DNA from 2 places in the Vibrio sp. A2-1 genome. Region 2 is predicted to be linked to the other one. Evidence: predicted binding sites of a transcription regulator. Region 2 holds the regulator's gene; the other holds the start of a gene.

Region 1 (5,267 bases), on a different contig from region 2:
GCGATGGCTGCGGGTGTGCAGATTAAGCTTCCTGCCAATAACCATGCACTTTTCTTAAACCAATGCTTCACGTACTTCTCCTACACTTTCGTCCTTCGTTAGACGCAAAGTTTTAAAATTCAATAAACACTTCATGTTGTTGACCATCTCTCTCGACGACGAGGTTTAGCTCTGTCAGCTCTGAGATAGAACGGAATATGTTGCCCATAGCGGCTGGGTCTGTCAGGTCTTGTCCATTTAACTGAGTGGCAATATCTCCGTTTTGGAGCCCAACAGAGTTAAAAAGTTCTGAATCTTTGCCAGGGCTCACGCGATAACCAATTACTTTATCGTCGCGTTTCACCTGAGACAGTCGAACATATTGGAAGATTTGTTGCGGATCTTTCATTATCTTCGCTTTAATTTCATCTAGCTTCTCTTCTGCAGAAGCTGGGTTGTTGCCACGCACAGAAGAAGAGGTACGAGGTGGCGCAGGCGCTGATACAGACAAACGCTTGTACTCAATACCTTCAAGCATCAGGGTTTCGTCTCGCCCAGAGTTATCGATGATCACACGATCGACCAATACGGCCTTGAGCTTAGCTCTAGTGCCTTCAATCTCTTCGTTAATTCCGTAGGTCGCTTGTGTGCCGCGATTGGCAATCACCGCCAAGCTCAGTTTTGGATTAGAACTGGCTACTGCACCCACTAAAACGAGGTTCAGTCGCGTCTTTGGCGCATCTTGGATAACTTGCTGCTCAACCACAGCAGGCGTGGTTGGGTTATAAGCACCAAACATGTTGCTCTGCTGCAAAGAAGAGATATCAAGAGTCGATTGAGGCGTTGAAGACGATGAAACCGTTGCTGCCCATGGCACGACAGTTTGCTCAGCAGGTTCAATAAACCATGCAAGCTGTCCTAAAATCCATGCGGAAGCTGCGATCAACACACAACAAAGAACAAGGCTCAGTTTCTGCTGGAGTAAAAATCCATTCTCTAAAAATCGGCTCAGCACCGGAGAGTTATCCATGCGAAGTTTGAGCTCTAAAAAGTTCACGTTCCCTAACCCTTTCTATAACGAATAAAGCTGTAACCTACTAAACTATCAGCTTTTTTGTTCATACATTCTGTTCCTGCTTATTGAAAGCATAAGATCCTGAACTATATCATAGCAAATCTATAAATCGGCATTACCTGAGCTATTTTGTAATCTTCCTTGAAAAAAAAGCCAATCGCCTCCACATAAGCTTCTACTAAGTGTGATAAGCGTCATCAAACAACATAAGTTGCATGCTGTGAATAACAGTTAAACCGCATTCATTCTAACTGAAAAGGCACTGTCCTATATGAAAACGACTAATGAAGCTGTCAGACTCGATAAATGGTTGTGGGCAGCACGCTTTTATAAAACTCGTTCAATTGCTCGCAACATGGTCGATGGTGGTAAAGTCCACTATAATGGTCAGCGCAGCAAACCCAGCAAAATCGTAGAACTTGGGGCAGTGATTACCCTGCGCCAAGGGAATGAAGAAAAGACGGTCACCATAGAGAAAATATCCGCACACCGCGGCGGAGCGCCAGTCGCTCAAACCCTCTATGAAGAAACCACCGAAAGCTTGGTAAAAAGAGAAGAGTTTGCACAACAACGCAAGCTAAATGCTCATAGCCCAGCACCAGAACGTCGTCCAGATAAAAAGCAACGTCGTGACATCATCAAGTTCAAGACTCAATAAGCTAGAAGGAATAGCCAAATGGCAGACCCAATGTCTACAAGTAATGTTTTAAATCGCTACCTATTTGAAGACCTATCAGTACGTGGTGAATTGGTACAGATGGACGAAGCGTACCAACAGATTATTTCTAGCAAGGAATACCCAGCGCCAGTACAAAAGCTGTTGGGTGAGCTACTGGTTTCAACGACGCTGCTAACGGCGACCCTAAAGTTTGAAGGCTCTATCACGATGCAACTGCAAGGTGATGGCCCAGTAACTCTAGCTGTTATTAATGGCGATAACGATCAGAAGATTCGTGGTGTTGCGCGCTTTGACGGTGATATTGCTGACGACGCTGGCCTGCACGACCTTATAGGTAAAGGCCACCTAGTGATCACTATCGATCCTAAAAAAGGTGAGCGTTACCAAGGTATCGTTGGTCTTGAAGGCGAAACACTTGCTGACGTTCTTGAAGGTTACTTTGCTAACTCAGAGCAGCTTAAGACTCGTCTGTGGCTACGTACGGGTGAACATGAAGGCAAAGCACACGCTGCAGGTATGTTACTGCAGGTTATGCCAGACGGCACCGGCACGCCAGATGACTTCGAGCACCTAGAGCAGTTAACTGACACGGTTAAAAACGAAGAGCTATTCTCTCTAGAAGCAAATGATTTGTTATACCGCCTATATAACCAAGAGAAGGTTCAGGTATTTACCCCTCAACCTGTCGAGTTCTTCTGTGGTTGTTCTCGTGAACGCAGTGGTGCCGCTATCATTACCGTTGCTCAAGAGGAGATCTACGACATCCTGAGTACGGAAGGTAGTGTTGCTCTTCACTGTGATTACTGTGGCACAAACTACTCGTTCGATAAGGGCGACGTTGATGCACTGTACGCAGAAGCAGCAGATAAAGGCGACAATACGGTTCATTAATTTACAGCGTGCCAAAAACACGTAATTTACCCCAAAAAGGTCAGCACTAAGCTGGCCTTTTTTGTGATCAAAATAGCGCAAACTCCGTAACATCTCGTAATAAAATCACCGCTTAATTTTAATCAATTAATAATGTTCTCGCCCCTAGCGCAAAGGTTTGCGTACAGGATAGACTAGTTAGGCCAATATGTGACGAGACGCTTAAAACCCCAAGATTAATATGGATACTTTTTGAGCTGTATCCCTGTTTCCCCAGAGTCTCGTTGCTAGCATGGTGAGCAGATAACAATAAAAAATTAATACAAAATCCCTACAAAATATCCTACAAGGAGCACCTATGACCGTTATGGAACATACTAAGGCTGCACAAATTGATCTAACTAAGCACGGACTGACTGGCGTTACTGAAGTTCTTCGTAATCCTAGCTACGAGCAGTTATTCGTTGAAGAGACACTGCCAGGTTTGGAAGGCTACGAAAAAGGCGTAGTAACGGAACTAGGCTCTGTTGCGGTTGACACTGGTATCTTTACTGGCCGCTCACCAAAAGATAAGTACATTGTTAAAGATGACACTACGCGCGATACCATGTGGTGGTCAGATCAAGGCAAAAATGACAACAAACCGATTACAACTGAAGTTTGGAGTGAGCTGAAAGAGCTTGTGACAACTCAGCTATCTGGCAAGCGCCTGTTTGTCATCGACGGTTATTGTGGTGCTAACCCAGATACGCGTTTAAGTGTGCGTATTATCACTGAAGTAGCGTGGCAAGCGCACTTCGTTAAGAACATGTTCATTCGTCCAACTGACGAAGAGCTAGCAACGTTCGAACCTGATTTCGTGGTAATGAACGGTGCTAAAACAACTAACCCTAACTGGGAAAAACAGGGTCTAAACTCTGAGAACTTCGTTGCTTTCAACCTAACAGAGCGCGTTCAAATCATCGGTGGTACTTGGTACGGCGGTGAGATGAAGAAAGGCATGTTCGCAATGATGAACTACCTGCTTCCTCTGCAAGGCATTGCTTCAATGCACTGTAGTGCAAACGTTGGCGAGAAAGGCGATGTAGCCATCTTCTTCGGCCTGTCTGGTACAGGTAAAACAACCCTATCAACCGATCCTAAGCGTGAGCTAATCGGTGATGATGAGCACGGTTGGGATGACGATGGTATCTTCAACTTCGAAGGCGGTTGTTACGCGAAGACGATTCGTCTATCTAAAGAAGCAGAACCAGAAATCTACAATGCAATCCGTCGCGATGCTCTGCTAGAAAACGTAACGGTTCGTGGTGATGGTTCTATCGATTTCGATGACGGTTCAAAAACAGAGAACACTCGTGTTTCTTACCCGATTCACCACATCGACAACATTGTTAAGCCAGTATCAAAAGCAGGTCACGCTCAAAAAGTTATCTTCCTAACAGCGGATGCGTTTGGTGTGCTACCACCAGTATCTAAGCTGACTCCGGAGCAAACTAAGTACCACTTCCTATCTGGCTTCACAGCTAAGCTAGCAGGTACAGAGCGCGGTATTACTGAACCAACACCAACGTTCTCTGCGGCATTTGGTGCAGCATTCTTAACTCTTCACCCAACTCAGTACGCTGAAGTGCTTGTGAAGCGTATGGAAGCAGCTGGCGCTGAAGCTTACCTAGTGAACACAGGTTGGAATGGCACAGGTAAACGTATCTCAATCCAAGATACTCGTGGCATCATCGACGCTATCCTAGATGGCTCAATCGACCAAGCTGAAACTAAGGTTATCCCTATGTTTAACCTAGAAGTACCGCTAGCGTTGCACGATGTTGACCCAGCGATTCTTGACCCACGTGATACTTACACTGACCCACTACAATGGGAAAGCAAAGCGAAAGATCTAGCAGAGCGCTTCATCAACAACTTTGATAAGTACACAGACAATGCTGAAGGTAAGTCACTGGTTGCGGCAGGTCCTCAACTAGACTAACCCAACATCTGCTCGGGCCAAGCCAAAAGCGAACGCCCAATTTAAAGTGATATTTTTGTAGCAAGCCCCTCTTTTGAGGGGCTTTTTTGTTGCTGCTTGCCCCTTTTTGTTCCACTCTGTTTTGAGACTATTGAAATTTAAGGCTTTCAGGGAATGAAAAAGGTATTCATGGTGATTGGCATTGTGGTGGCCATCATCGTTGCGACTATCGCAGCGTTGTTATTAAGCCTACAAACTCAATACCGATCGGATGTTGCTAACTTTTTTATCAAGCATACGCTTGAACAACCTGTACTCATTGAAGACGTTGAGTATCAGGCGCCTTATCACATCACCTTGATGGGCATTACCCAAAGCCAACCTGATAAACAAAAACCTCTCTATATCGACAAGATCGATCTTTGGTTCAGTCCCAGCTCGATTACAGAAGCTAAACTGGTCTTGGACTCCGTCTTGATCAGTGGCCTACAGTTGGAGGTAAGCGATCTAGAGACATTCACGCCGTTATTCACCCAACCAAACATCAAGCTCCATCAGCTAGCCATCAATAATCTCGACTTTTCGACCCCAGACTTTAATGCGCGAGGCATCGACCTCCAGATCTCCGAGCCAACGTGGGATGACAACAACGCATTACTGCCTTATGGCAAAATCCAACTCTCAGCCACGCAGCTGTATTG
Region 2 (5,267 bases):
TTGCGACATCTGCGCAAGGCCGCCTCCAGCATCAAGCACATGCAGCGGCGAAGCTGATTGCTCAAATTTGCTCAAAGCTTGTTCTAAATCTTCCCATACGATGATCTGACGGATCTCTCCTTTGTCAGAGCCGTAAATATTTTTTGCAAATTTGTGGGCAATATCGTCGAAATTACGGTCTTCAGTCACGGCTACTTGAGTTATTATGTCCTATCGTGCCTGCTATTCTGTCACAGGAATTTCAGGAATAAAGAGGCGATGTCTCTTTTTACTACTAAGTGATGTTTTTTCGGACTATTCGGATATGTTTGAGCTGAAAAAAGTAGTGTCTTCGTTACTGATGCCACTGCCAGCAATGTTAATTCTCGCTTTTCTGGGTTTAGCCCTAGTGATGTTTACTACCAAAAGGAAGACGGGTTGCCTAATCACCCTTTCAGCCCTCTGTGGTATTTTCCTCATCGCTTTCCAGCCAGTTTCTAATCAACTTTTAATGCCAATGGAAAGGCAACACACCGCTTTTTTACCTGTCGATGAAACCATCGATTACGTGATGGTTCTCGGAAGTGGTCACGTCGTAGACGACCAAATCCCACCAACATCAGAGCTTAGTCGCACCGGTCTAATGCGTTTAAGTGAAGGGATTCGTATTCTACGCCTTTACCCTGGTGCAAAACTCATTTTGTCGGGCTATGGCGCAGGCACTGAAGTGAGCAATGCTAGAATGATGGCCAAAGTTGCGTTGGCACTAGGTGTCTCAAAGCCCGATATCATTCTGCTTGAAACAGCAAAAGACACTTGGGAAGAAGCCCGCCAAGCCGCTGCGTTCGTTAAAAATAAAAGAATGGTACTGGTAACTTCCGCTAGCCATATGACTCGCGCATTGAATGAATTCCATGCTGCCGGCATGAGGCCATTACCAGCACCAACCAACTACCTTGCACAAGAAGGGATTGTTGAACCTTGGAATAAGTACATGCCCAAAGCTCTTTACCTTGAGCAAACTGAGCGTTACTGGCACGAAACAATGGGGTTGATGTGGCAAAGCCTGCGTGATTGGCTTGATACAAGTAATGACACCGTTGAAGAACCCATTGTTGTTCCTGAAACATCTCGCTTAGTTGAAGATGACGGTGGTATTTCTGCGGCGCAGCCTCAATAAACTCAACCGAATAAGTAAACTGGATCTTATCAGTAGACATAATCTTACCTGTAAACATAGTTTTATCTGTAGACTCGACCAGATAGGCAAAACTGATTAACCAAGTAATTTGCAGGTTTCCAGTTCGTAAACAGTAAAAGCTAAGCAATAAAAAAGCCGAGACATCAATGATGTCTCGGCTTTTTACGTTTAAATATCGTTGTTGATTAGTCATTCCTAAAGGAAATCAATCACCAGCGAACATGTAACCTTCACCGTGAACCGTTACAAAAATTTGTGGATTCTTAGGGTCAAACTCCATCTTCGCACGCATACGACGGATTAACACGTCGATAGTTCGATCGTTTGGAGCATCCACTCGGTGGCTGATCATATTCAGAATGCGTTCACGACTTAATACCTGGTTAGGGTAAGAAGAGAGCGCAACCAACAGTTCATATTCAGCTTTAGTCAGTTTTACCGGTTCGCCGTTTTTGCTTAGCGCACGACGAGGGATATCAAACGTCCACTCACCAAAACGAACCACAGATTCGTCTTCAGTCTCTTCAACCTTACCTGCTGCTGTTTTACGAGCGGCAGAAATGCGCCAAAGTAGGTTTTTAACTCGAACCAATAACTCGCGAAGTTCGAAGGGTTTAGTAACGTAATCGTCAGCGCCCATTTCAAGGCCAACGATTTTGTCGATGCTATCCGTGCGTCCAGTAACTAAAATAATTCCAATGTCTGATTGACTGCGTAATTCGCGAGTTAGCATCAATCCATCTTCGCCTGGTAAGTTGATGTCCAGCATAATGAGGTCAACGTTATTATCTTCTAACACGTTTCTCATTTGAGCGCCGCTTTCCGCTTCGCTTACTGTGTAACCTTCGTTCTGGAAGTATCCGACCAGTTTACTGCGGGTTACCACATCATCTTCTACGACTAATACGTGATAGCTCATCTACACCACTTTTCTTATTTAATAGTTTCAGTGACTATTCTATTCATAACTCGTAACAATTCTAGTGGTACACAAGATAAAAGCCAGAAACATGGATCTTTTTTGATACAAGACAATCTTAAACCTTGCTATTTATCGTCCATCGCAATTCAATATAGGCATTACTACTAACGAGTAACTTTGCGTTTCGCAAATAACCTTGTTATTCAGCCTTGGTGTGCTTTGCACAAGTAACTTCAAGATGCATATAAGTAACACCACAAGACTAAATCAGGATCTAAGAAATGAAAGATACGAAAGCGTTCAACGAGCAAAGAGCAGAAATATACTGGTGGCTATCAAGCTTATTCGCTAAAGAGCTCACTCAAGAAGAACTCGATCACTACCACTCTGTTGAAATTCGTTCTTTCCTAACTGGTTTAGGCGAAAATGAAACACTAAAGCCGGCGATCGATAGCCTAGTGGATGCGCTAAACCGCCTACAAACGCGTGAGGATGCTCAACTAGAATTGTCTGCTGACTTCTGTGACTTATTCTTAAAAACAGATAAGCATGGCGCACTTCCTTACGCTTCTATGTATATCGGTGAGACTGGCCTTTTGAATGATAAGCCAGCAAAAGATATGGAAGAGATCATGGCCAAGCACAACTTAGTGGTGAACCAAGACCTAAAAGAACCAGCTGACCACATCGCTATCGCACTCGACTTCCTTGGCAACTTGATCATCCGTTCTAATGAAACGGAACTTGAAGAAGAGCTAGAGAAATCGTTCATTGTTCAACAGCAATTTATCGAGCAACAACTTCTTACTTGGGTACCAAAGTTCAACGTTAAATGTCATGACGTTGACGAATTCGGTTTCTACGCATCAGTCTCATCTCTGCTACTTGCATTCTGTAAATTGGACACCCAATACCTCGCTGGTGAATAAGCTTATTGGATGACTCGTTAAATAAATTCAGAAGAATGTGACAATTCACCCGGATTTCCGGGTGAATTTTATTGCGAGTAATTTCTAGTCAGTCTAAAATTGTGACCGCAAACGATAAAATATGAAACATTCACGAAATGCTATGCTTATTATAGTTTTGAGCATTTCGGTGTTAAGACAAGCCGCTCAATAGCGGTTTTTTGTTTTTTAGCACTTTAGTACCCAAAGAGCCCTACAAATTTAAGCTCTTAGTTAGGTAGCTTAACGGCTACTTCATTCCGTACTTTGGGAAAGTAGCTTCTAATAGGATAAAACCATGGCCACTATAAAAGATGTCGCTCGCTTAGCAGGCGTATCAACAACAACCGTTTCTCACGTAATCAACAAAACTCGCTTTGTTGCAGAAGCGACGCAAGAAAAAGTAAATAAAGCCGTAGACGAACTGAACTATGCACCAAGTGCCGTTGCTCGTAGTTTGAAGTGCAATACAACCCGCACTATCGGCATGCTAGTTACTCAATCAACTAACCTATTCTTCTCTGAAGTTATCGATGGTGTTGAAAGCTACTGCTACCGTCAAGGTTACACTTTGATTCTGTGTAATACGGGCGGTATCTATGAGAAGCAACGTGACTACATTCGAATGCTTGCAGAGAAACGTGTAGATGGCATCTTAGTTATGTGTTCTGACCTAACTGAAGAGCTAAGAGGCATGTTAGACCGTCACGCTGACATTCCTAAAGTGATTATGGATTGGGGCCCTGAGAGTTCTCAAGCAGATAAGATCATCGACAACTCTGAGGAAGGTGGTTACCTAGCGACCAAATACCTCATTGAGCACGGTCACTCCAAGATTGCTTGTTTAAGTGGCCACTTAGACAAAGCGGCATGTGTTGAACGCATCGCGGGTTACAAACGCGCACTCAACGAAGCTAAGATTGCTACCGATGATAACATGATCATTGAAGGTAACTTCGAGTGTGATACTGCGGTTCTTGCTGCAGAGAAAATCATTAAGATGGTAGATCGCCCAACGGCCGTATTCTGTTTTAACGACACGATGGCACTCGGCCTAATGAGCAGATTGCAAGAGAAAGGAATTCGTATCCCTGAAGATATTTCAGTGATCGGCTATGACAACATCGAGTTGGCTGAATACTTCTCTCCGCCGTTAACAACGGTTCACCAACCCAAACGTCGTGTTGGTAAGAACGCTTTCGAAATTTTGTTAGAACGCATCAAAGATAAAGACCATGAAAAGCGTGTGTTCGAAATGCACCCTGAAATTGTTGAGCGAAGCACAGTTAAAACGTTAAATTAATTGATAAATTCAGTTTAATATAATTAAGCGCACCTTTAGGTGCGCTTTTTTTATCAACAACATGAATGAACCTGGTATCATACTGGAAAGATCATTAATTGAAGCAATATCACATTTTGAAATAACAAGTGTGAGCCTCATTCAACAAAAACTTTATTCTATTCAATCAGTCACGCACAGGGCAAATCACTTGAAAGAGTGAGACGCAAAGCTTCCGGCCTAAACCACTCGTTGGTATGGTAGCGGGGTTACCGATGGCAAAATGCAGTAACTACTAATAATTTAGTAATTTACGGCTAATTGACAATTTAATTGCAACATTTTGCTAATCTCTCGGACCTGCTTATTTGGTGGCGTAGTTCAAATACACCGAGATAAATAACATGGATAAACCGATACTAAAGGATTCAATGAAATTATTTGAATCCCTAGGAAAAATAAAATCACGCTCGATGTTTGGTGGCTTCGGTCTTTTTGCTGATGACACTATGTTTGCTCTGGTTGTAAATGACCAGCTGCACATACGAGCAGACAAATGCACAACGAAACAGTTCGAACAACAAGGGTTTCAACCGTACGTCTACAAAAAACGTGGTTTCCCTGTCGTTACTAAATATTTCGCTTTACCCGAAGGCCTGTGGCAAGACCAAGAGAAAATCTTGCAGCTTGCAACGACGTCTCTGGGTTTTGCTAAAGAAGAAAAAGCTGAGCAATCTTCAGCTAAGCCTACTCGACTCAAAGATCTGCCCAACCTTCGACTCGCCACTGAGCGTATGTTGAAAAAAGCAGGGATCGATTCCGTAGAACGTTTATATGAATCTGGCTCTGTAAACGCATTTAACGCCATCAAAGAATCACATGCGTCTTCTGTCAGTATTGAACTACTTTGGGCGTTAGAAGGCGCGATCAATGGCA

The links. The regulator PurR, encoded in region 2, represses purine synthesis genes. The targets are predictions, from matches to a motif close to TNANGNAAACGTTTNCNTNA.
Region 1: the regulator PurR is predicted to act here: its motif matches at 2,770-2,789, upstream of pckA (phosphoenolpyruvate carboxykinase (ATP)).

Annotation. Positions count from the first base shown of each region.
Region 1 covers NZ_JAKKCO010000005.1:181,711-186,977, forward strand. The annotation lists gene gspD (type II secretion system secretin GspD) at 1-71, opposite strand, end outside; gene gspC (type II secretion system protein GspC) at 113-1,009, opposite strand; gene hslR (ribosome-associated heat shock protein Hsp15) at 1,326-1,712, shown strand; gene hslO (Hsp33 family molecular chaperone HslO) at 1,731-2,624, shown strand; gene pckA (phosphoenolpyruvate carboxykinase (ATP)) at 2,962-4,587, shown strand; gene L3V33_RS17390 (AsmA family protein) at 4,741-5,267, shown strand, end outside.
Region 2 covers NZ_JAKKCO010000002.1:220,316-225,582, forward strand. The annotation lists gene cmoM (tRNA uridine 5-oxyacetic acid(34) methyltransferase CmoM) at 1-189, opposite strand, end outside; gene elyC (envelope biogenesis factor ElyC) at 305-1,159, shown strand; gene torR (two-component system response regulator TorR) at 1,386-2,099, opposite strand; gene torD (molecular chaperone TorD) at 2,384-3,031, shown strand; gene purR (HTH-type transcriptional repressor PurR) at 3,348-4,352, shown strand; cyclic di-GMP riboswitch class I at 4,523-4,608, shown strand; gene L3V33_RS08680 (TfoX/Sxy family DNA transformation protein) at 4,736-5,267, shown strand, end outside.